DNA from 2 places in the Gordonia sp. GONU genome. Region 1 is predicted to be linked to the other one. Evidence: riboswitches for the same ligand, from Rfam matches in the RefSeq annotation. Region 1 holds a riboswitch; the other holds the start of a gene.
What was found. A riboswitch is a leader RNA that binds a small molecule or an ion and turns the genes downstream of it on or off. The one in region 1 is predicted to bind cyclic di-AMP.
Positions count from the first base shown of each region.

Region 1 (10,119 bases):
GTCGCATACTTGACGTAGGCGATGATGTCTTTCTTTTCTTCCGGATCCAGCTGACGGTTCGAGAACTTGGGCATGTTCTGGGGACCGGTCAGCATCGCGGTGTAGATCTGTGCCTCACTGACGCCGTCGAGGTTCGGGGCGTACTTACCCGACGACAGGGCGCCGCCACGACCGGTGAAGTTGTGGCACGAGGCGCAGTTGAGGCGGAACAGCTCGCTGCCGCGTCCGATGCTGTCGCCACGGAGCGAACCCTGGGCGACCTCGCCGTTGGCGTCGCGGGGGACCTGCGGTCCGCCGCCCTCGGACTGGATGAAGGCGCCGAGCTGGTCGATCTGCTCGGTGGTGAACTTCGCGGGCTTGCGCTGTGCCTGTGCCTCACCACGTGCGGCCGGCATGCGGCCGGTCGACACCTGGAAGTACACGGCGGCATCGCCGACGCCGAGCAGGGCGGGACCACGCTCGGGCACACCCTGCAGGTTCGCGCCGTGGCAGGTGATGCACGAGGTCTCGTAGAGCTTGCGGCCGTCGTTGATCATCGCGGCGTTGCTCTCGTCGGCCACCGCGACCTGGGGGTCGGGGGTCAGAACCGAAGCCAGCACACCGGCCATGACCAGACCGGCCAGGAGCACGATGGTGCCGCTGGCGCGTCGACGGAGCTTGCGCCGTGCCTTGGCGCGGCGGGCGTCGGTGCCGCTATCCGACGGTCGCGGTGGAGATGAACTCATCTGTGACTCTCTACTAAGCGGGACGGACTGGTGTTCTAGAGCGAGCTGCGCTCTGGGTTGGCGGATCGCGCGTGGCGCGGTGTCGCCGGGGTCATCGGATGAAGTAGATCGTGACGAACAGTCCGATCCAGACGATGTCGACGAAGTGCCAGTAGTAGGAGACAACGATTGCGGCGGTTGCCTGCGCCGGGGTGAACTTCGAGAGCTTGGTGCGGATGAGGAGGTAGACGAACGCGATCAGTCCGCCGATGACGTGCATGCCGTGGAAGCCGGTCGTCATGTAGAAGACGGAACCGTATGCACTCGACGACAGCGTCGTGCCCTCGTGCACCAGGTGGTAGTACTCGTACGCCTGGCCGCACACGAAGAACGTGCCCATGGCCAAGGTGAGTACGTACCAGCGGCGGAGGCCGAAGACGTCACCTCGTTCGGCGGCGAACACACCCATCTGGCACGTGACCGACGAGAGAATCAGCACCGTCGTCACCGGTATGGCGAGGGCGAGATTCAGCTCGGTCGGCTCTGGTGGCCAGCCGATGGCGGAGTTGGCTCGGGCGACGAAGTACATCGCGAAGAGGCCAGCGAAGAACATGAGCTCACTGGACAGCCACACAATCGTGCCGACGCTGACCATGTTGGGCCGGTTCAGCGAGTGCACGCGCGAGGTGATGGCTGTTCCTGAGGTACCTACAGCGCTTGTCACAAGTGAAGTATGACGGTTCGTAGTAAGCGGTGGCCACCCGGGTCGGATATTGGGGGCAGGTTTTTGTCCCGCTGCAGGTCGGGGGGCCGGGGATCGCGTCTCCGGCGTGTTCGGCGGCGTGTCCGGCGGCTTGTCTGGGGCGTTGGCACGGTAGCTACGGTGAGTTCATGTCGAGTTCGGATTCCTCCGGTCCCCGCGACCTCAACGGGCGGGTCGTCGCCCGGGGTCGCCTGGCGCGCCTGCGATCCCGGCTCCGGAGCGGTGGCGGCACCGCTCCCCTCGGTCTACTGGACGAGGTGGTTGTCGTCGCCGGTTCGGACGACGATGCGATCGCGAGTTCGGTCGCCCTCGACGAGTCGTCCTGGCGCGGGGAGGAGGAGGTGATCCTCCGTCACGATCTCGAGTTGCCGGCAGATCGCGTGAGCGATGCCGCGGCGGTGGCGGCACTCGACGGATATGAGGTGGTCGGCGACGACCGCTGGGGGCCGCGGCCCGAGGCCGGCGACGACCGGCTCGAGGTGCTCGTCCTCGCACGTGTCCAGTTGCTCGACGCCATGCATCTGTCCCAGGAACGGTCCCGCATGGCCAGTCTGGGTTCCCGTCACGGCGGAATCGCACGACGGTGGTCTGTACTGCAGCGTCCGGCCGGCGGGGCGGGGCACTAGGCTCTCTGCCTGTGAGTACCGCAAAGTCTGCCTTCAGCTGGCCGCAGATCCTCGGCAAGATCACCGATCGCATCGACCTCACCGCCGAAGAGGCCGCCTGGGCGATGAACGAGATCATGACCGACAGTGCCAGCGGCGCACAGATCGCCGCCTTCGGTGTCGGCGTGAAGATGAAGGGCGCGGCTCCCGGCGAGCTCATCGGCCTGGCGCAGGCGATGCTCGACCATGCGACGCTCGTCGAGGTGAGTCGTCCGGCGGTCGACGTGGTCGGTACGGGCGGCGACCGGTCGCACACCGTGAACATCTCCACGATGACGTCGATCGTCATCGCGGCCGCCGGGGTGGCGGTCGTGAAGCACGGGAACCGGGCGGCGTCGTCGAAGAGCGGCGGTGCCGACGTGCTGGAGGCGCTCGGCGTGGACATCACCCTGTCCGCCGACGCGGTCGCGCGCTGTGTGGACGAACTCGGTATCGGGTTCTGCTTCGCGCCGGTGTTCCACCCGGCCTTCCGTTTCACCGGTCCGCCGCGCAAGGAGATCGGCATCCCGACCGTGTTCAACGTGCTCGGGCCGCTGACGAACCCGGCACGTCCCACCGCGGGCCTCATCGGGTGCGCCTTCGCCGACCTTGCACCGGTTCTCGCCGGCGCTTTTGCCGACCGCGGTGGATCGGCACTGGTGGTGCGCGGCGACGACGGCCTCGACGAACTCACCACGACCACCACCTCGACGGTGTGGCAGGTCGTCGGCGGCAGCGTCACCCAGCTCGGCGTCGACCCGGCCGATCTCGGCATCGCGCGCGTCGAGCTGTCCGCGCTGCAGGGCGGCGATGCGGTCGCAAACGCCGCGATCGCGCGGGAATTGTTCGCGGGCACAACCGGTCCCGTACGTGACGCGGTGCTGCTGAACTCGGCCGGCGCGATCGTGGCATTCGAACAGCAGGCGCCGATGACCTCCGCCGAACTCACCGAGGCGCTCGGTGCCGCGAAGGACCGTGCGGCCGACGCCATCGACTCCGGGGCGGCGGCGTCCCTGCTCGACCGCTGGGCCTCACTCAGCACCCAGTTGGGGTCGGCCGCGCGAAACTAGTTCTCGCCGATGGAGAAGCCACCCTCGACGTCCGAGCTCGAGTAGCTGCGGAACGCGATGTGGGTGGCGCTCTTGAGCACCCCGGGCAGCCGGTTGATCTCTCCGGTCACCACTGTCGCGATCTGCTCGTGGTCGCGGACGCGGATCTTCGCGATGAGGTCGACGTCACCCGCGCAGGAGTACACCTCTTCGACGCCGGCGATGTCGGCCACGGCCTGAGCGGTCTCCGGGATCTGGTGGACGTCGGCCTGGATGAGGACGATGGCAGTGATCATGGCGCAAGCCTAGTGGCCACGAGCCGGTGGACCGGCGAGCGCTGTGCGGGCCGTGGTGTCCGGTGCGTCACCGAGTGGGCATCCGAGCGTGCCTCTCGCGCCGACTGCGACCAGCCGCGCCGGCGCTCGGCGCATCCGGCCGGCAGTGCCACCGGATCGGTCGTGGACACGATCCGGGCACCCGGCTCGGTCATCCACCGGTAGATCAGCGCGACTTCTTCCGCGGGTGCCCCGCGTAGCGGACCTGGTCCGGCGATGACCGTCTCGGCGGCGGCGACGAGCGCGTCGACCACCGGCATGGGGGAGACGCCCCGACGGGCACGTCCCGCCGCCGCGAGGCGTCCGTGGCGGACGACGGCGAAATGCCAGCCGCGGTCGTCGTCGGGACGGGCGACGACGATCTCGGCGATCGCACACAGTGCGGCCAGCCGCTGACAACGCGCCAGGGCGTCGATGGTGAGGGCGAGCCGGTCTCGGTGGCGGGCGGCGGTCTCGAACATCTGCGCCTCGGAGAGATCCGCGAGGCGCGCGGTGAGGTCGTCGAGGAGGTCGTCGGCCTCCCCACGCATCAGGCGGCGGGCCGCGGTCACGCGCGGCAGATAGTCCGGGACCGTCTGGGGCGCTGCGGCGGCGGCATGACATCCGCCGGGCTGCCGGACGCCGTCGGGAGTCGGGCACCAGTGGTAGCCGGTGACCCCGAGGCGTTTGGTGCACGTGCGGAGTCCGGCGGCTGCGGCGATCACGTCGGCAACCGTCGACGCGTTGTTGCGGTTGCCCACCGGACCGATGGATTCGTCGGTGGGGGTGCGGCTGACCTTGAGACGCGGGAAACGTTCCTCGGTCAGGGTCACCCACCACCCCTTGTGGGGCTGTGTCGAACGTCCGTTGTAGGCAGGTGCGTGCGCCGCCAGCAGTCGCAACTCGCGGACGGCCGCCTCCAGGGCGTGGGAACACTCGACGGCGTCGACACGCTCGGCGAGCAGGACCATCTCGGTGATGCGTCGCCGGGGATCGCTGCCGGAGAAATAGGAACGGACCCGGCGTCGTAGATCCACCGCGGTGCCGACATAGAGGACCTCGTTCGAGGGCCCGCGGAACAGGTAGACGCCGGGTCGGGCCGGTACCCGGTCGGCGAGGTGACGTTTGCCGCGCAGACGGGGATCGGTGCGCGGCAGGTAAGAGGTGAGGTCCCCGACCGTCGCGATGCCCTGGTTCCCGACGCGCTCGAGCAGACGGTGGAAGACCTCGACGGTGGCGCGGGCGTCGTCCAGTGCCCGGTGGGTGGGACGGACCGAGACGTCGAACAGATCGGCGAGGGCGCTCAGCTTGACCGTCGGCGCCTCGTCGCGCGACAGGATGCGCCGGGCCATTGTCACCGTGCACAGACTCAGGCTGAACGGCCAGTCGAGGTGGAGCCGGAGTGCGTTCTGCCGGAGGAACCCCATGTCGAAGCGAGCGTTGTGCGCGACCAGGATCGCCCCGCGGGCGAACTCGAGGAACGCCGGTAGTACCGACTCGATACGGGGTGCGTCGGTGACCATCGCGGTCGTGATCCCGGTGAGGGTGACGATCTGGGGCGGGATGGGGCGGCCGGGATCGACGAGGGTGGCGAACTCGCCGATCACCTCGCCTCCCCGGATCTTCACGGCGCCGATCTCGGTGATGCGGTCGCCCGCGGGATCGGACCCGGTGGTCTCGAGGTCGACGACGACGAGGGTGGTGTCGAAGAGTGCCCGGTCGCTGAACTCGTTCGATGTCGCGTCGCCACCGGTGGCCTGATCGGCGGCTTCGAGGTCGGCGAAGGTCAGTTGGCCCGAGGTCGTCTGTCCCGCGGCTGCACCGCCACCATCCATGCGCGTCACGGGCCGAACATTAGTTCGACGCACCGACAGGCCGGATGTGACACCCCGATCGATCGTTCTGTTCTCGGCGGAGATCGGCGAGAGGGGCGTTCGTCGATGTCGCCTGTTACCTCTGTGACGCATGTGTCGAACACTGTGCGAACGAGTTTGTCGGTGGTGCCCCCTAGTCTCCACCTCGAAGTGAGAGATCGTCGCCGGCGGCGGCGAACCACACCCCCACGAACCGCCCGATTCGGAGGTCAAACGCCTCCGGCGCCAAGATGAGATGGAGATCACACCATGCACGTTGACTGCGCGACCTGCCCGGCCCGCCCCGTCGCCTGTGACGGGTGCATGATGACAGTGCTTTTCGGCGGCCCGAACTGGGACGATGGGCCCGCTGAAGGTGGAGTTACGGTAACGGCGCAGGCCCTCGACGACGATGCTGAACTGGACCTCGCGATCGATGTGTTCCAGTCTGCTGCAATGGTCACCAGCAATGCTGCACGATCTGCAAGAAACTCGAAAACTGCACTTCATAGGGCATTTCAGGTCGTCGCCGGGACTGATCTCCGCGCGGGCTGAAAGTCGGGTGCGATCTGCGTGTCCGTTGCGTAGTGGACACAGGGCCGTCGATTTCGTAACCTTTCTGAGACCTTTGCGGAGCGTCCCGCTTCAACAGAAGTGGTCCGCACAAGTCACCGCTCAATCGCCCTTGCGGGCGAACCGGGGAACCACACACTTCGGGCAGCGCGGCCAGTCGATGTCAGTCCTGACACGACCCGGTGAGACTGTCCCGAATCGGGGTGAATCGCGTCAACGCGCAAGCGTGTCCTCTCGGGATACGGCTGTGCCGAAAACGCGTAGGGCCACTCTTCCGGCCCGAACCCGACAGCTAACTCGGTCGGCGGTACAGGGAGAAACTGAAGGAGAACTCGCTTCGTGGCCAAACATCGTTTGGAACAGCCCAATCGTGGGAGCAAGGTAGCCAAGAAGGCGGTGATCGCTGGATCGATCACGCTCGGTTCGCTCGCTGCTGCGGCCGGCCCTGCTCTTGCGGCCCCGGTCCACACCCCGCTCGGAACCTTCGAGATCCCGGCTCTGCCCGGCGAGCAGAAGGCTCCCGAGGCTGCGCCCGCGCCCAAGCCCGTCGCGAAGTCGCCGGCCGCAACGGTCGAGATCCCGAACGTCGGCCAGTTCACCATCCCGGGCATCGGCCAGAACCAGATCCCGGACCAGTTCCGTCCGCACGGTGGCGCCCCGCTCGGGCAGCCCCAACTGACCGCAGGCGAGAAGGCCGTCAAGGCCGCGGAGAGCAAGATCGGCTCGCCCTACTCCTACGGCTCGGCCGGCCCGAACGCCTTCGACTGCTCGGGTCTCGTCTACTGGTCCTACAAGCAGGCCGGCAAGACCATCCCGCGTGACAGCTACGGCCAGCTCGGTGGCGGTCGCCCGGTCTCGTACAGCGAGGCCAAGCCCGGCGACGTGATGATCTTCAACGGTGGCGGCCATGCCGGCATCTACGCCGGAAACGGACAGTTCGTCCATTCCTCGACCTACGGCACCCCCGTCAAGCGTGACGCGGTCAAGGAGTGGCAGCTCACCGGCATCCGCCGCTACTGACATCAACTGAACAAGAGCATCAGGGAAAGGGCGGGTCGCGGTTTGGTGCGATCCGCCCGATCCGGTCCTTGGGGTCATCGGGGGAACTTACGGTGGTCCGCGGACGATAACGAAGCGGTAAGGAAGTGACTGGCACCGTGCTTTCCGGGGAGGGGCGAGTGAACGCGACTCGTATCCGTGCACGATCGGGCCCGATGGTGCTCGTCATGTGTCTGCTGGCGGCCATTGTGACCGTCGTCCCACTGACGACCGGCGGAACCGGGCAGGCGCGGGCCGTGCCCGCGCGATCTGCCGATCAGCTTCTCGATCGGTACAAGCAGCTCGGCACCGAGGCCGAGAAGACCACCGAGGCGATGCACAACGCCAAGATCGAGTACGACAAGCAGCGCTCGATCGTCGTGCAGGCCAAGAAGGCCGCCGCCGACGCCCAGCGCAAGCTCGACATCAGCCGTGAGCAGCTCGCCGCTTACCAGGCGAGGGTCGACGCCATCGTGCGGGCCAGCTACCAGGGAGCCCGCGTCAGCGGACTCTATGCGGTGATGGTCAGCGACTCGCCGCAGGCCCTGCTCGACCAGATGTCGGGACTCGACATGATCTCGCGGCAGGCCGCATCGGACCTGACCGCCATCAAGAAGGTCCGCGCCCAGACCGCGGCCGCCAAGAAGGACGCCGACCAGACCGCGCTCGCCGCGTCGGAGGCGGTCTCGCGCGCCGAACGCGTCCGCGGAGACCTCCAGACCAAGCAGGCCGACCTGCAGATGCAGGCGATCCAGATCCGCGCGATCTACCAGTCGATGACCGGCAAGCAGCTCGCCGCCCTGCGCGGCCCGAGCTTCGACTTCGACCCGCGGATCGTCCCGAGGGGCACCGCCGCCGCACTCGTCGCCGTCCAGGCGGCGTTGACGCGAATCGGTGATCCCTATGTGTGGGGTGCCACCGGTCCGAGTTCCTTCGACTGCTCTGGTCTGATGGTGTGGGCCTACAAGCAGGCCGGCAAGACCCTCCCGCGGTCGAGTGAGGCGCAGATGGCCGGCGGACAGCCGGTGTCCCGCGAGGACCTCAAGCCCGGCGACCTGGTCATCTACTACCCGGACGCCCACCACGTGGGGATGTACGTCGGCGACGGTTACGTCATCCACGCCTCGACCTTCGGTGTCCCGGTCAAGGTCGTCCCGCTCGACGAGGCCGGCCCCTTCAACTCCGGCCGTCGGTTCTAGACTCCTCTGGTGGTCTCACTCCGCGGGCGTTGGCGCCCGACGCTCACCTCCGCGGTGGTGCTGCTGATCGGTGTGACCACCGGATGTGGGGGTCCGGGTCCGTCCTCGAACGTCGCATCGGTCTCCACCGGGTCCACCACGACGTCGACGACCCCGGCGAATGTGTATGAGCAGCAGCGTGCCGAGGGTGTGACGCGCCTGCTCGACGACCTCACCACGTCCGTGTCCGCGGGGGACCTGCGGGCGATCGGCCGCCTCGTGGACGACACGGCGACCCCGGCCTTCACGAATCGATGGGTGACCGCCGCGGAGAACTTCCGTCCCCGGCCGTTCTCCGGCGGCGAGTCCGACGGCCGCTTGCAGTTCGCCCGTTTTCGCTATCAGCTCGCACCCACCGAGGAAGCCGAGACACTGGTGCCCGCCGATGTCCAGGGGCTTCTCGACGTGAAGGGGAGTTCCGACTCCTGGGTCGCGCCGGTGGAGCTGCGATATGCCCTCGGAGGCGAGCGTGCGCCCGGGGTCGACGAACCCGAGGTGGTGGTGACCAACCAGTTCGTGGTCGCCAGGTACGGCGACGAGTGGAAGCTCGTCGGCGACGCCGAGGCGCTCGGCGGCGAACCGTCCCCGACCCAGATGTGGGAGCTCCCCGGACTCTCGGTCTCCGATGTGGAGACCGCGGGCGGGACGTCGGTGATCGCCTGGTACCTGCGCACCAACCCGGCGCTGGCGAACCTGCGCCGGCTGCTGCCCGATGCCGTCGACGCGGTGACCGCCTTCTGGGGCGACTCCTGGGATCGACGCGCAGTGCTCGTCGCGACCTCGACACCGAAGGAGTTCGACGAGCTCGTCGCGCCGGGACGCGGGGTGACCGGCACCGCGGCCGCCGCGACCGTGTACAGCCGAGTGGACTTCCCCCGGCGCACCGCCACCGGCCAGCGCATCGTCTTCACCCCAGCCGCCGACGACCTGGCCGCGCCGACGCTCGCCGTCGTGCTGCGCCACGAACTCACCCACGTCGCGGCCCGGGCCCAGACCGCCCTCGACGCCCCTCTCTGGATCACCGAGGGCGTGGCCGAGTACGTCGGCCGCAAGGGCACCTACACCCGACTCCCCGACGCCGCACCCGACCTGACCCAGGCGGTCCGTGCGGGCAACACCCCCACTGCGTTGCCCGACGACGCTGCCTTCGCCGTGGACGGGCAGAACTCCCAGATCGCCTATCAGAGTGCGTGGTCGATGGCTGCCTATGTCGCCGACCGGTACGACGAGGCGCGTCTGAAGCGGCTCTACCTCGGGGTCGCGGCAACCTCCGACCCGGCTCGCCAGGACGCCGCCATCCGGGCCGCGCTCGGCGTCGGTCGTGATGAACTGGTGGCCGGGTGGGGTCGATGGCTCGAGGGACAGGTCCGCTGATGTCACGAACCCTGTTGATCACGAATGACTTTCCGCCGCGGCCGGGCGGGATCCAGTCCTATCTGCAGAATCTGGTAGATCTGCTACCGCCGGAGGACATCGTCGTCTACGCGCCGCGCTGGCGCGGCCGGTCGCACATCGACTTCGACGCGGCAGCGCCGTACCGGGTGTACCGCCATCGCACGACGCTGATGCTGCCGACGCCGTTCGTCGCCCGACGTGCTGCGGAGATCGTTCGGCGCGAAGAGATCTCGACGGTCTGGTTCGGGGCGGCCGCACCGCTGGCCGTCCTGGCGCCCGCGATGAGGCGTGCCGGTGCCCAGCGCGTGCTCGCCAGTACGCACGGCCATGAGGTCGGCTGGTCGATGCTCCCGGTGGCACGTCAGGTACTCGGACACATCGGTCGCCACACCGACGTGATCACCTTCGTCAGCCGGTACACGCGCGGCCGATTCGCCTCCGCCTTCGGTCCGCATGCCGCACTCGAATACCTGCCGCCTGGTGTCGATGTCGACCGGTTCGCGCCCGATCCGATTCTGCGGCAGAAGTTCCGCGACCGTCACGACCTG
Region 1 covers NZ_JANRHB010000004.1:97,845-107,963, reverse strand. Annotated here, with positions in the region: gene NWF34_RS05645 (cytochrome c) at 1-725, opposite strand, end outside; gene NWF34_RS05640 (heme-copper oxidase subunit III) at 817-1,428, opposite strand; gene NWF34_RS05635 (hypothetical protein) at 1,596-2,093, shown strand; gene trpD (anthranilate phosphoribosyltransferase) at 2,105-3,181, shown strand; gene NWF34_RS05625 (Lrp/AsnC family transcriptional regulator) at 3,178-3,456, opposite strand; gene NWF34_RS05620 (DEDD exonuclease domain-containing protein) at 3,453-5,309, opposite strand; gene NWF34_RS05615 (hypothetical protein) at 5,652-5,882, shown strand; cyclic di-AMP (ydaO/yuaA leader) riboswitch at 5,990-6,222, shown strand; gene NWF34_RS05610 (C40 family peptidase) at 6,240-6,920, shown strand; gene NWF34_RS05605 (C40 family peptidase) at 7,058-8,137, shown strand; gene NWF34_RS05600 (hypothetical protein) at 8,147-9,550, shown strand; gene NWF34_RS05595 (glycosyltransferase family 4 protein) at 9,550-10,119, shown strand, end outside.

Region 2 (10,119 bases), on a different contig from region 1:
ATGCGTCAGCCGCTGGGCCGCACCGTCGTGGCCGGCCTCTGGGGCAACGGCACCATCCGGATCCTCACCGGCTTCCTGACGCTGTTCGTGGCGTTCTACGCCAAGTCCCAGCAGGGCGATGCGTCGGACTGGACGCAGTTGCTGCTGCTCGGCGCGGTCGGTGCCGCGGCGGGCGTGGGCAACATGATCGGCAACGGCGTCGGCACCAGGCTGGAACTGAAGAATCCGCCGAACATCATCGTGTGGTCGACCGCCGCCTGCTTCGTCGTCGCGGTCCTCGCGGCCGTCTTCGGCAACATCGCCGCGGCCGCTGTCGCCGCGCTCGTCGCCTCGGGCACCAGTGCAATCGGCAAGGTGTGCCTCGACTCATCGATCCAGGACGACCTGCCCGACGAGTCGCGCGCATCGGCGTTCGGCCGCTCGGAGACGGTTCTGCAGCTGTCGTGGGTGTTCGGCGCGTCGCTGGGTGTGCTGCTGCCCCCGACCCTGTGGATCGGGTTCACCGTCGTCTCGGTGCTACTGGGCCTCGGGCTGCTCCAGACGGTGCTGACGACCTGCGGTTCGTCGCTGGTGCCCGGTCTGGGTGGTCGACGCCCCGACCATGCCGCACCGACCGTCGCGTTCCGGGCGGCCGGCGCGGACGACGCCGCGCAGTCCCGCCGGACCAGCCCGGGATCGGCGCCGACCCGGCCGCACACCCAGCGGCCGTCCACCACGCGGATGCCGTCGACGGCACCCTTCCCGAACTCCGGTGACCGGCCCCACGGTGACCGCCAGGCCCCCGACCAGACAGGACATCGCAGACAGTGATCAGCAGTGGAGAGAAGAAGGCACTCGCGATCATCGCGATCGTGGTGGTCGCGTTCGTCGCGGTGGTCGGCACCTCGGTGTTCCTGTTGACTCGCAACTCCACGCACGACGACAAGCCCTACCTGCACATCGCCGTCGGGAAGAACCTCTACACCGTCGAACCGGTGCGCTGGTGCGACCTGATGCTCGACGAATGCGACCCGCCGCTCGGCACGTCGCAGCGCGAGGCGCCCCGGGTTCCGGTGGCGGTCGGCGACACGGTGATGCTGTCGGTCTCCGGTGACATCTCGCAGGGTCCGTGGAACCTGGCCGCCGTCTACTGGACGCCGAGGGGACTCGTCGAGGACGAGCAACCCCAGGCGTCGGGCGAGACCTACACGGTCACGTTGAAGACAGCACCGGAATACGTCCTGCTGGGGATCACCGTCTACCCGGCGTCGGCCAGGCTGACGCGGAACGACGAGATCATCCCGCGCGGCGTGCTGGCAGCAGAGACCGCACCGCAGGAGTTCCAGAAGTACCTCGGCTGAGGAACGGGCGGCTCGTCGAACTCAGTGCTCGAGTTCGCGGGCCACCGCGCGCACGACCTCGGAGATCCGCTGCGCGGTCTTGCGATCGGGGTAGCGCCCCTTGCGCAGGTCCGGCTGCACCTTGCCCTCGAGCAGGGTGATCAGATCTGCGACCATGCCGTGAAGTTCGTCGGGGGTGTGCCGCTTGACGTCCTTACGAGCGGCCTCGCGCACGTTCTTGGACACGCTCGGCGCGGGTTCGAGGACCTTGACGCTCAGCGCCTGCGGCCCGCGGCGACCGGCGGCCATGCCGAACTCCACGCGCTGCCCGGGTTTGAGGGCCTCCACCCCGTCGGGCAGGGCAGACGCACGGACATAGACGTCCTCGCCGTCCTCCTGCGCGAGGAAGCCGAAGCCCTTGTCCGCGTCGTACCACTTCACCTTGCCGGTCGGCACTGTGCTCACCCTCATCTGTACGTCGTGATCTCGTCAAAGATCTGCCTGTCACAACAAAAGACGCCGTGACCCATCTCTACAGCCCCCGGGAAGTCCGTAAGGGCCCAGACGGATGCAAGGCGCCTGCTGCCCCATGGTAGCCAACACCCCACCGCCGGTCACACCATTACCTCCGCGCACCCCGTTCCACCCATCACTCGGCGTCGTCTGCCGACGAGTGCACTACCGTGGATGGCATGCAGAAGACGACGTCCCCACGGTTGCTGCAGGTGGCCATGGTGATCTTCGCGATCGGACTCATCGCTCTCGTGGCGCTGTTCGTGACCCCGCTCCTCACCGACGGCGACACCGCCCCGACCTTCGTCTACCTGCTGACCATGTGCGCACCTCTGGGTTTTCTCCTCGGCCTGGTGTACGCACTCCGTGCCGGACGCCGAGCCAGGTGAGGACCGTGACAGCGACCATCGACACCACTCCAGACCTTGCCCCCGTCTCCGACGCCAAGGCCCTCCGGGAGGCGTTCAGCTGCTTCCCGAGCGGCGTCGTGGCGGTGTGTTGCCTACGGGGTGAGGGAGATTCGACCACGCTGATCGGAATGGCGGCGAGTTCCTTCACGACCGTCTCCCTCGACCCGCCGCTGGTGTCGGTGTGCGTCCAGAACACGTCGACGACGTGGCCGCAGATCCGTACCGCGCCGGCCATCGGGGTCAGTGTCTTCGCCGGCGACCAGACCGACGTCTGCAAGCAGCTCGCCGGTCCGGCGGAGCGCCGGTTCGACGGCATCACGCCGCTGAGCACCGACGCCGGGGCGGTGTTCGTCCCCGATGCGGCCGCCCACCTGTCGTGCAGCATCCACAACGAGATCCAGGCGGGCGACCACACCGTGGTGCTGCTGGAGATCAACACCCTGCGTGCCGATCCCGGTGTCGAGCCACTCGTGTTCCACGCCAGCACCTTCCGCGCTCTCGAAGCCCGCAAGGGTCCGAACGCCACGTGATCCGCAGGTCAGCATGAGCACGGTCGGCCTCGGGATTCCGATGCCACGGCCGCACTCGGCCGGGGCATCCGCCGACGCTCCCACGCAGGGCCCCCTGCGTGACACGTTCGGGCGGGTGGCGAAGGACCTTCGCGTCTCGGTGACCGACCGGTGCAACCTGCGCTGTACCTATTGCATGCCCGCCGAGGGCCTCGACTGGATGCCGACCGAGGCGGTGCTGAGCGCTGACGAGCTGATCCGGGTGCTGACCGTCGCGGTCCGCGACCTGGGGATCGAACGCATCCGGTTCACCGGCGGCGAGCCGCTGCTGCGGGGCGACCTCGAGCAGATCATCGGTGCCGTCTCCGCACTGCCGCAACGCCCGGAGATCGCGATGACCACCAACGGTCTCGGACTCTCCCGGCGGATCGACGGGCTCGTGGCGGCCGGCCTCAACCGCATCAACATCTCCCTCGACACCGTCGACCGGGAACGATTCGCCGAGATCACCCGACGCGACCGGCTCGACGACGTGCTGACGGGTCTGGCGGCCGCCAGACGCGCGGGACTCGACCCCGTCAAGGTCAACGCCGTGATCCCCGACCGCGCCGACCTCGACGCCGTACCGGATCTCCTCGCCTACTGCCTGGAGCACGGCTACGAGCTGCGCATCATCGAACAGATGCCACTCGACGCCGATCACGCCTGGCAGCGATCCCGGATGGTGACCGCCGACGAGATCCTGGCGACCCTGCGCACACGGTTCACCCTGCTGCCCGATCCGGCACCGCGCGGCAGCGCGCCGGCGGCCACGTGGCTCGTCGACGGCCATCGGACGTCCCGGGGCCCGGCAAAGGTCGGGGTGATCGCGTCGGTCACCCGCCCGTTCTGCGGCGACTGCGACCGCACCCGGCTGACCGCCGACGGCTCGCTGCGCAACTGCCTGTTCGCGTCCTCGGAAACAGATCTGCGCACCACCCTGCGAACCCTGCCCGACGACGAGGTCGACGCGGCCGTGGCGGCGCTGTGGCGCACCGACATGTGGCAGAAGGCGCCCGGGCACGAGGTGAACGCCGCCGGCTTCCAGCAGCCGTCGCGGCCCATGTCCGCCATCGGTGGATAGGCTCGGGTTCCGATGAACCTCACCGTCCGCTTCTTCGCCGCCGCGCGCGCCGCCGCCGGCACCGAGTCGCGGGTCGTCGACATCGACCCGGCGACCACCCTCGGAGACCTCGAGTCGACACTGTCCGCCGGCAACCCCGGATTGGCGACGGTTCTCGAGCGTTGCTCCTACCTCCGCGACGAGATCGCGCTCACTGACCGTTCACAGCCGCTCGGCATCTGCTCGACACTGGACGTCCTCCCGCCGTTTGCCGGTGGTTGATACCACTTCGGGCATGTGACCTTTGTCACATAACGGAGTGGTAACGAGCAGGCCACGGGAGCGCATCCGGCCCGATGAACTGGGATGACGCCGAAAGTGGGTCGGGAGACCAGGATCTGGCGCGAAAATCAGTTGCGAACTAGCAGGTGAATCACTCCATCGAACGACGTACTGTACGAAGCGACCTTCTCGAAGGTCACGGTAAGGAAACAGAACATACGTCCTGCCGGCCGCGCCGAGCCTCGCTCCGCCGGTGGGAACGACCGAACGAATCTAGGAGCGAGGACGGGGGACCCAACCTCATCCCCTGAGACCGGGCACCACACCAGGTGTCCTCGGGGTTAAGTCCCAGGCGCAGAACCGTGATTAACATTCACGGGGACGCACTGGGGCCGAGCAACCTCTCGCTCGAACCCGACAGCTGACTTCGTAGGCGCGTGGAGAGAGGAATCGATCTATGACCGGACGTCACCGCAAGCAGACGACCAGCTCGACCACCAAGACCATCACCAAGGTCGCCCTCACCGGCGCCGCCCTCGGTGGCGGAGCCGCCCTCATGGGCACCGGTACCGCGAACGCCGCGACCGACGCCGAATGGAACAAGGTCGCCCAGTGTGAGTCCGGCGGTAACTGGGCCATCAACACCGGCAACGGCTACCACGGCGGCCTGCAGTTCTCGCCGAGCACCTGGAGCGGCCACGGCGGCGGCGAGTTCGCCCCGACCGCCGAGCAGGCCACCCGCGAGGAGCAGATCGTCGTCGCCGAGCGCGTGCTCGCTTCGCAGGGCAAGGGCGCATGGCCCACCTGCGGCGTCGGCCTCTCGGGTCACACCCCGCGCACCGCGCCGAGCGATGTCCCGGCCCCGATCGTCAAGCAGCTCCAGGACGGCAACGGCAGCTTCAGCCTCGTCAAGGCCCCTGAGGCCAAGACCACCGACGACGTCGCCAACCAGGTCACCTCGGTCCTCACCGACTCCGGCGTGAGCCCCGAGGTCAAGAACCTCTGGAACGCCGCCAAGAGCAGCGGTGTCTCGCTGAGTCCCGAACAGATCAAGCTCTTCAACGACAACAAGCACCTGCTGCCCAACCCCTGATCTGCAGGTAGCCCGGACACCGATTCGGAGCAACGCAGAGGGCCACAGACAAAGGGCCCCGCACGATGAGCGATCCGTGCGGGGCCCTTTTCCAATTCTTCACGCTCCCTGAGGTGCGAAGAGCGATAGCGACGAGCCATCTCCTGCTCCCTGAGGTGCGAGGAGCGATAGCGACGAGCCTCGAAGGGCTAGGCCGAGTTGATCCACTCCTCGGTGCCGTCGTCGTAGTACTGGTGCTTCCAGACCGGCAGACGCGCCTTCACCTCGTCGACGAGCCGCGCGCACGTCTCGAATGCGGCGCGGCGATGGTCGGCGGCCACGGTCACCACGAAGGCGACATCCCCGATCTCGAGTTCTCCGACGCGGTGCGAGACCGCGACCGCGCGCACACCGTCGACCGACGAGACCTCCTCGACGACCTCGGTCAGCACCCTGGACGCCGTCGGATGGGCGGAATAGTCGAGAGCGGCGACGTTCCGGCCGCCGTCGTGGTCGCGGACCGCGCCCACGAAGCCGACGATCGCGCCGGCCTTCCCGTCGGCGGCGTCGGCGACCATCGCCTCGTGGTCGGCGAGCCCGATCGGCTCCTCCGACACCGCGGTGTGTACGACTACGGTCATTCGCGAATCCTGTCCTGTCGCGGGACGATCAGTGATCCCCGCCGCGGATCTGATCGAGTGCGTGGTGCACGACGTCCGTGAGGACGGTCAGGCCGTCCCGTACGCCCCCGGTCGAGCCGGGCAGGTTCACCACCAGTGTCGTCCCGGCGACGCCGGCGAGGCCGCGTGAGAGCACGGCGGTCGGGACCGTGGGCAGTCCGGCCGCACGGATGGCGTCGGCCAGGCCGGGGATCTCGACGTCGAGCAGCGGTCGCGTCTCCTCGGGGGTGCGGTCGGTGGGTGAGAGACCTGTTCCGCCGGTGGTGATCACGAGGTCGACGCCGGCGTACACGGCGGCACGGATCGCGGCGCCCACGGGCGGCCCGTCGGCCACCACATCGCGTTCGGCGACGCGGAAACCCTGCTCGACGAGCCAGCCCTCGATGATCGGACCGGTGCGGTCCGGGTAGATCCCGGTACTCGCGCGCGTCGACGCGACGACGATCTGCGCGACGCGTCGTCGTGCGGGGTCGGGCGGCGTGTTCTCAGCCATCGGCCGGGTCGTCCCGGTACCAGTCGCCGGATTTGCCGCCGGTCTTCTCGAGCAGGCGGATCCCGTCCATGCGCGCCCGCTTGTCCACGGACTTGACCATGTCGTGCAGCGTCAACCCGGTGACGGCCACCGCGGTCAGTGCCTCCATCTCGACGCCCGTCTGGCCGGACGTGGCGACGGTCGCGGTCACGTCGATGGAGTCGGTGCCGATGGTGAAGTCGACCTCCACCGACGACAACGCCAGCTGATGGCAGAGCGGGATCAGCTCGTCGGTGCGTTTGGCCGCCATGATCCCGGCGATGCGCGCGGTCGCGAGAACATCGCCCTTGGGCAGCTTCGACTCACTGAGCAGACCGATCACCTCGGCCGTGGTGTGAAAGGTGCCGCCGGCGATCGCACGACGCTTCGTCGGGGCCTTGTGTCCCACGTCGACCATGCGCGCCGTCCCGGCGTCGTCGATGTGCGTCAGGCGACCGGCGTCGGCACCCTCACCCGAAAAGACCGACCCGCCGCCGTCATCTCCGGTGGTCGGCATCGGTATCAGCGGTTGACGACCGTCTTCGACTGCACGAAGGGCAGATCGTCGACCGGGAGCGGGAACTCGACTTCACCGAACGGGGACAGTGCACCCGAGATGTGCGTCGCGAGTTCGGAGACCGCATGGTCGGCGGCGTCACCGTTGTCATCCTGGGGCCAGCCGTTGTCGACGTAGCGCTTCTTGCCGGCCTTCTCACCACTGTTGTTTGCCACGGGAGCATTGTGCCACGCCATTCGAATGAAGAAGTGCCGTGTCCGGGGCATGGCGGCCGGAGCGGGGCTATCGTCGTCGCATCACCGGTCACGCCACCAGGAGGCGCTGATGGCCCACCACCCTGAACAGGTCGCCGGCTACCGGGTGATCAGCCGCCTGGGCACGGGCGGCATGGGGACCGTCTACCTGGTGGAGAACCCCCAACTGCGGCGGCGTGAGGCGCTCAAGGTCATCTCGATCGCCGAGACCGTCGACGAGGAGTTCGTCCGTCGGTTCAGCCGGGAGGCCCAGACCGCTGCTGCCCTCGACCACCCCAACATCGTCACCATCTATCACTACGGCGTCACCGACGACGACCCGTGGTTCACGATGACCTACCTCGACGGACAGGACCTGCGTCGTAGTTCGTTCCGGCCCGACGAGATCCTCACGGTCGTCGACCGCGTCGCCGACGCCCTCGATTACGCCCACGCGCACGGTGTCGTGCACCGCGACATCAAGCCGGGCAACATCCTCGTCACCAGGCGGGCGATGGACGGCGCCCTCGACCGGGTAGTCGTCCTCGACTTCGGGATCGCGAAACTCGCCACCGCCACCACGCTGACCGCACCGTCGTCGTTCGTCGGCACGCTGGTCTATGCGGCCCCGGAGATCCTCGACGGCAAGCCCGCGGGCCCGGCGTCGGATCAGTACGCGCTCGCCTGCACCGCCTACGAGCTGCTCTCCGGAACCACCCCGTTCGACGCCGACACCCAGACCCGGCACATCGTCGCGAAGCTGACGTCGCCGCCGGAACGGATCAGCCGGTATCGCCCCGACCTCGCCGCGCTCGACCCGGTCTTCGACCGTGCCCTGGCCCGCGGCCCGCTGGACCGCTACCCCACGTGCCGCGATTTCGCCGCGGACCTGCGTGCGGCGCTCGGCCGGTCGGGACCCGACGCCCGATCCGGCACCTCGGCGACTCACTTCGTCCCGCCACTGGCACCGGAGACCTTGCCGCCGCCCGCCCAGCAGCCGCGGTATCCGGGTCCGTCCCAGCAGAGTCCGCCCCAACAGAGTCCCCCGCTGTACGCGCAGAGCCCGTCCGGGCGGCAGCCTCCTTCCGAGACACAGCACCGGTCGTCGCCCGGCTTCACTCCCCCGCTCCCCGCGCACTCGGCCCCCACGCAGGCCGCGCCGCCGGGTCGTCGACGCCGATGGCCGTGGATCGCCGGTGCGGCTGCGATCGTCGCGGTGCTGGCGGCGGTCGCGGCCGTCGCACTGGTCACCCAAGGTGGTGATGACGACGGCGGCGCTGCGTCGGGCCCGCAGGCCGCCGAGGCGTCCGAGGTCCCGCTCAGCGCGGGCCTGGGCACCACCTGTTCGATCCGCGACGGCACCGCCTACTGCTGGGGCGACAACCAGGCCGGGCAGCTCGGCGACGGCACCACGACCAACCGCTGGAAACCCACGCGCGTCGCCGACCTGTCCGGCGTCACCTCCATCACCACCGGCGGTCCCAACAGCTGCGCGATCGCCGCCGGCGTCGCCTACTGCTGGGGCAACAACGACTACGGGCAGATCGGTGACGGCACCACGACCAGTCGGTGGAAGCCCACGCGGGTGGCCGATCTCACCGACGTCACCGCGATCTCGACCGCCAACTGGGCGACCTGCGCGATCTCCGCGGGACTCGCCTACTGTTGGGGCACCAACGATTTCGACCAATTGGGTGACGGTTCGACGGCCAACCAGTACCGCCCGGTGCGCGTCGCCGGACTCGAGGACGTGACCTCGATCAGTGTCGGCGTCAACTTCACGTGCGCGGTCGCGGGCGGCGACGCCTACTGCTGGGGCCTCAACGACAACGGTCAGGTCGGCGACGGCACCACCTACAACCAGTCGAAGCCCACCCGGGTGGCCGACCTCGACGCCGCGACGTCGGTGTCGGCCGGCGCCCAGGCCGCCTGCGCCATCGCCGGCGGCAGCGCATATTGCTGGGGCAACAACGCTTTCGGGCAGCTGGGCGACGGCACGAAGGAGTCGCGCACCACCGCGACGCAGGTGTCCGGCGTCGACGGCGTGACCGGCATCAGCACCGGAACGGGGCACACGACCTGTGCGATCGCCGGCGGCGTCGGCTACTGCTGGGGCGCCAACGCCTGGGGATCGGTCGGCGACGGCACCCTCACCGACCGTCCGAATCCCACCCGGCTCAACGGATTGTCCGATGTCACCGCGATCTCGGCGGGCGAACGGACGACGTGCGCACTCGCGTCGTCGTACGTCTATTGCTGGGGTTTCAACGCGACCGGTCAGCTCGGCGTCGGCAACACCGACGACCGCCTGACACCCACTCAGGTCGCGTACTAGGCACGGTCGCGCACAGCCGGGAGTCATCCGGTTGAAGGGTGCCCCAGACGGATGTGCCTTCGGTATCGTCCCAGCGTACGTCCGCCAGGAGTCCGAGTTCATCGTCAGAAAGAGGTGTCGCCGTGCCGTTGAGTCCGGGCACCCACATCGCCGGCTACCGCGTGATCTCCCAGCTCGGTGCCGGTGGCATGGGCGAGGTGTATCTCGTCGAGAACCTGCAACTCGAGCGGCGGGAGGCGTTGAAGGTCATCTCGACGGCGGTCAGTGCGCAGCCCGGGTTCAACCAGCGCTTCACCAACGAGGCACGTACCACCGCGAAGCTCGACCACCGCAGCATCATCACGATCCACCAGTACGGCATCGAGGACGGTTCGCCGTGGTTCTCGATGAGCTACGTGGAGGGCAAGGACCTCACCGAGGAGCGGCTGAAGCCGGCCGAGGTCTCGACGGTCGTCACCCAGGTCGCCGACGCCCTCGACTACGCCCACCGGCACCAGGTGGTGCACCGGGACATCAAGCCCGCCAACATCCTCGTGACCCGCGACCCCGCGACCGGCCAGATCGATCGTGCACTCGTGCTCGACTTCGGCATCGCCAAGCTCGCCGGCTCGGCCAACCTCACCGGCACCCACTCGT
Region 2 covers NZ_JANRHB010000019.1:22,558-32,676, forward strand. Annotated here, with positions in the region: gene NWF34_RS16550 (MFS transporter) at 1-810, shown strand, start outside; gene NWF34_RS16555 (DUF2771 family protein) at 807-1,340, shown strand; gene NWF34_RS16560 (cold-shock protein) at 1,362-1,775, opposite strand; gene NWF34_RS16565 (hypothetical protein) at 2,012-2,221, shown strand; gene NWF34_RS16570 (flavin reductase family protein) at 2,227-2,772, shown strand; gene moaA (GTP 3',8-cyclase MoaA) at 2,786-3,874, shown strand; gene NWF34_RS16580 (MoaD/ThiS family protein) at 3,887-4,135, shown strand; cyclic di-AMP (ydaO/yuaA leader) riboswitch at 4,387-4,587, shown strand; gene NWF34_RS16585 (transglycosylase family protein) at 4,593-5,228, shown strand; gene NWF34_RS16590 (molybdenum cofactor biosynthesis protein MoaE) at 5,417-5,848, opposite strand; gene NWF34_RS16595 (molybdenum cofactor biosynthesis protein B) at 5,877-6,380, opposite strand; gene moaC (cyclic pyranopterin monophosphate synthase MoaC) at 6,373-6,915, opposite strand; gene NWF34_RS16605 (hypothetical protein) at 6,921-7,151, opposite strand; gene NWF34_RS16610 (protein kinase) at 7,240-9,483, shown strand; gene NWF34_RS16615 (protein kinase) at 9,606-10,119, shown strand, end outside.
Region 2: it holds a riboswitch for cyclic di-AMP, as region 1 does, so the genes downstream of both, NWF34_RS16585 (transglycosylase family protein) here and NWF34_RS05610 (C40 family peptidase) in region 1, are expected to answer to the same signal.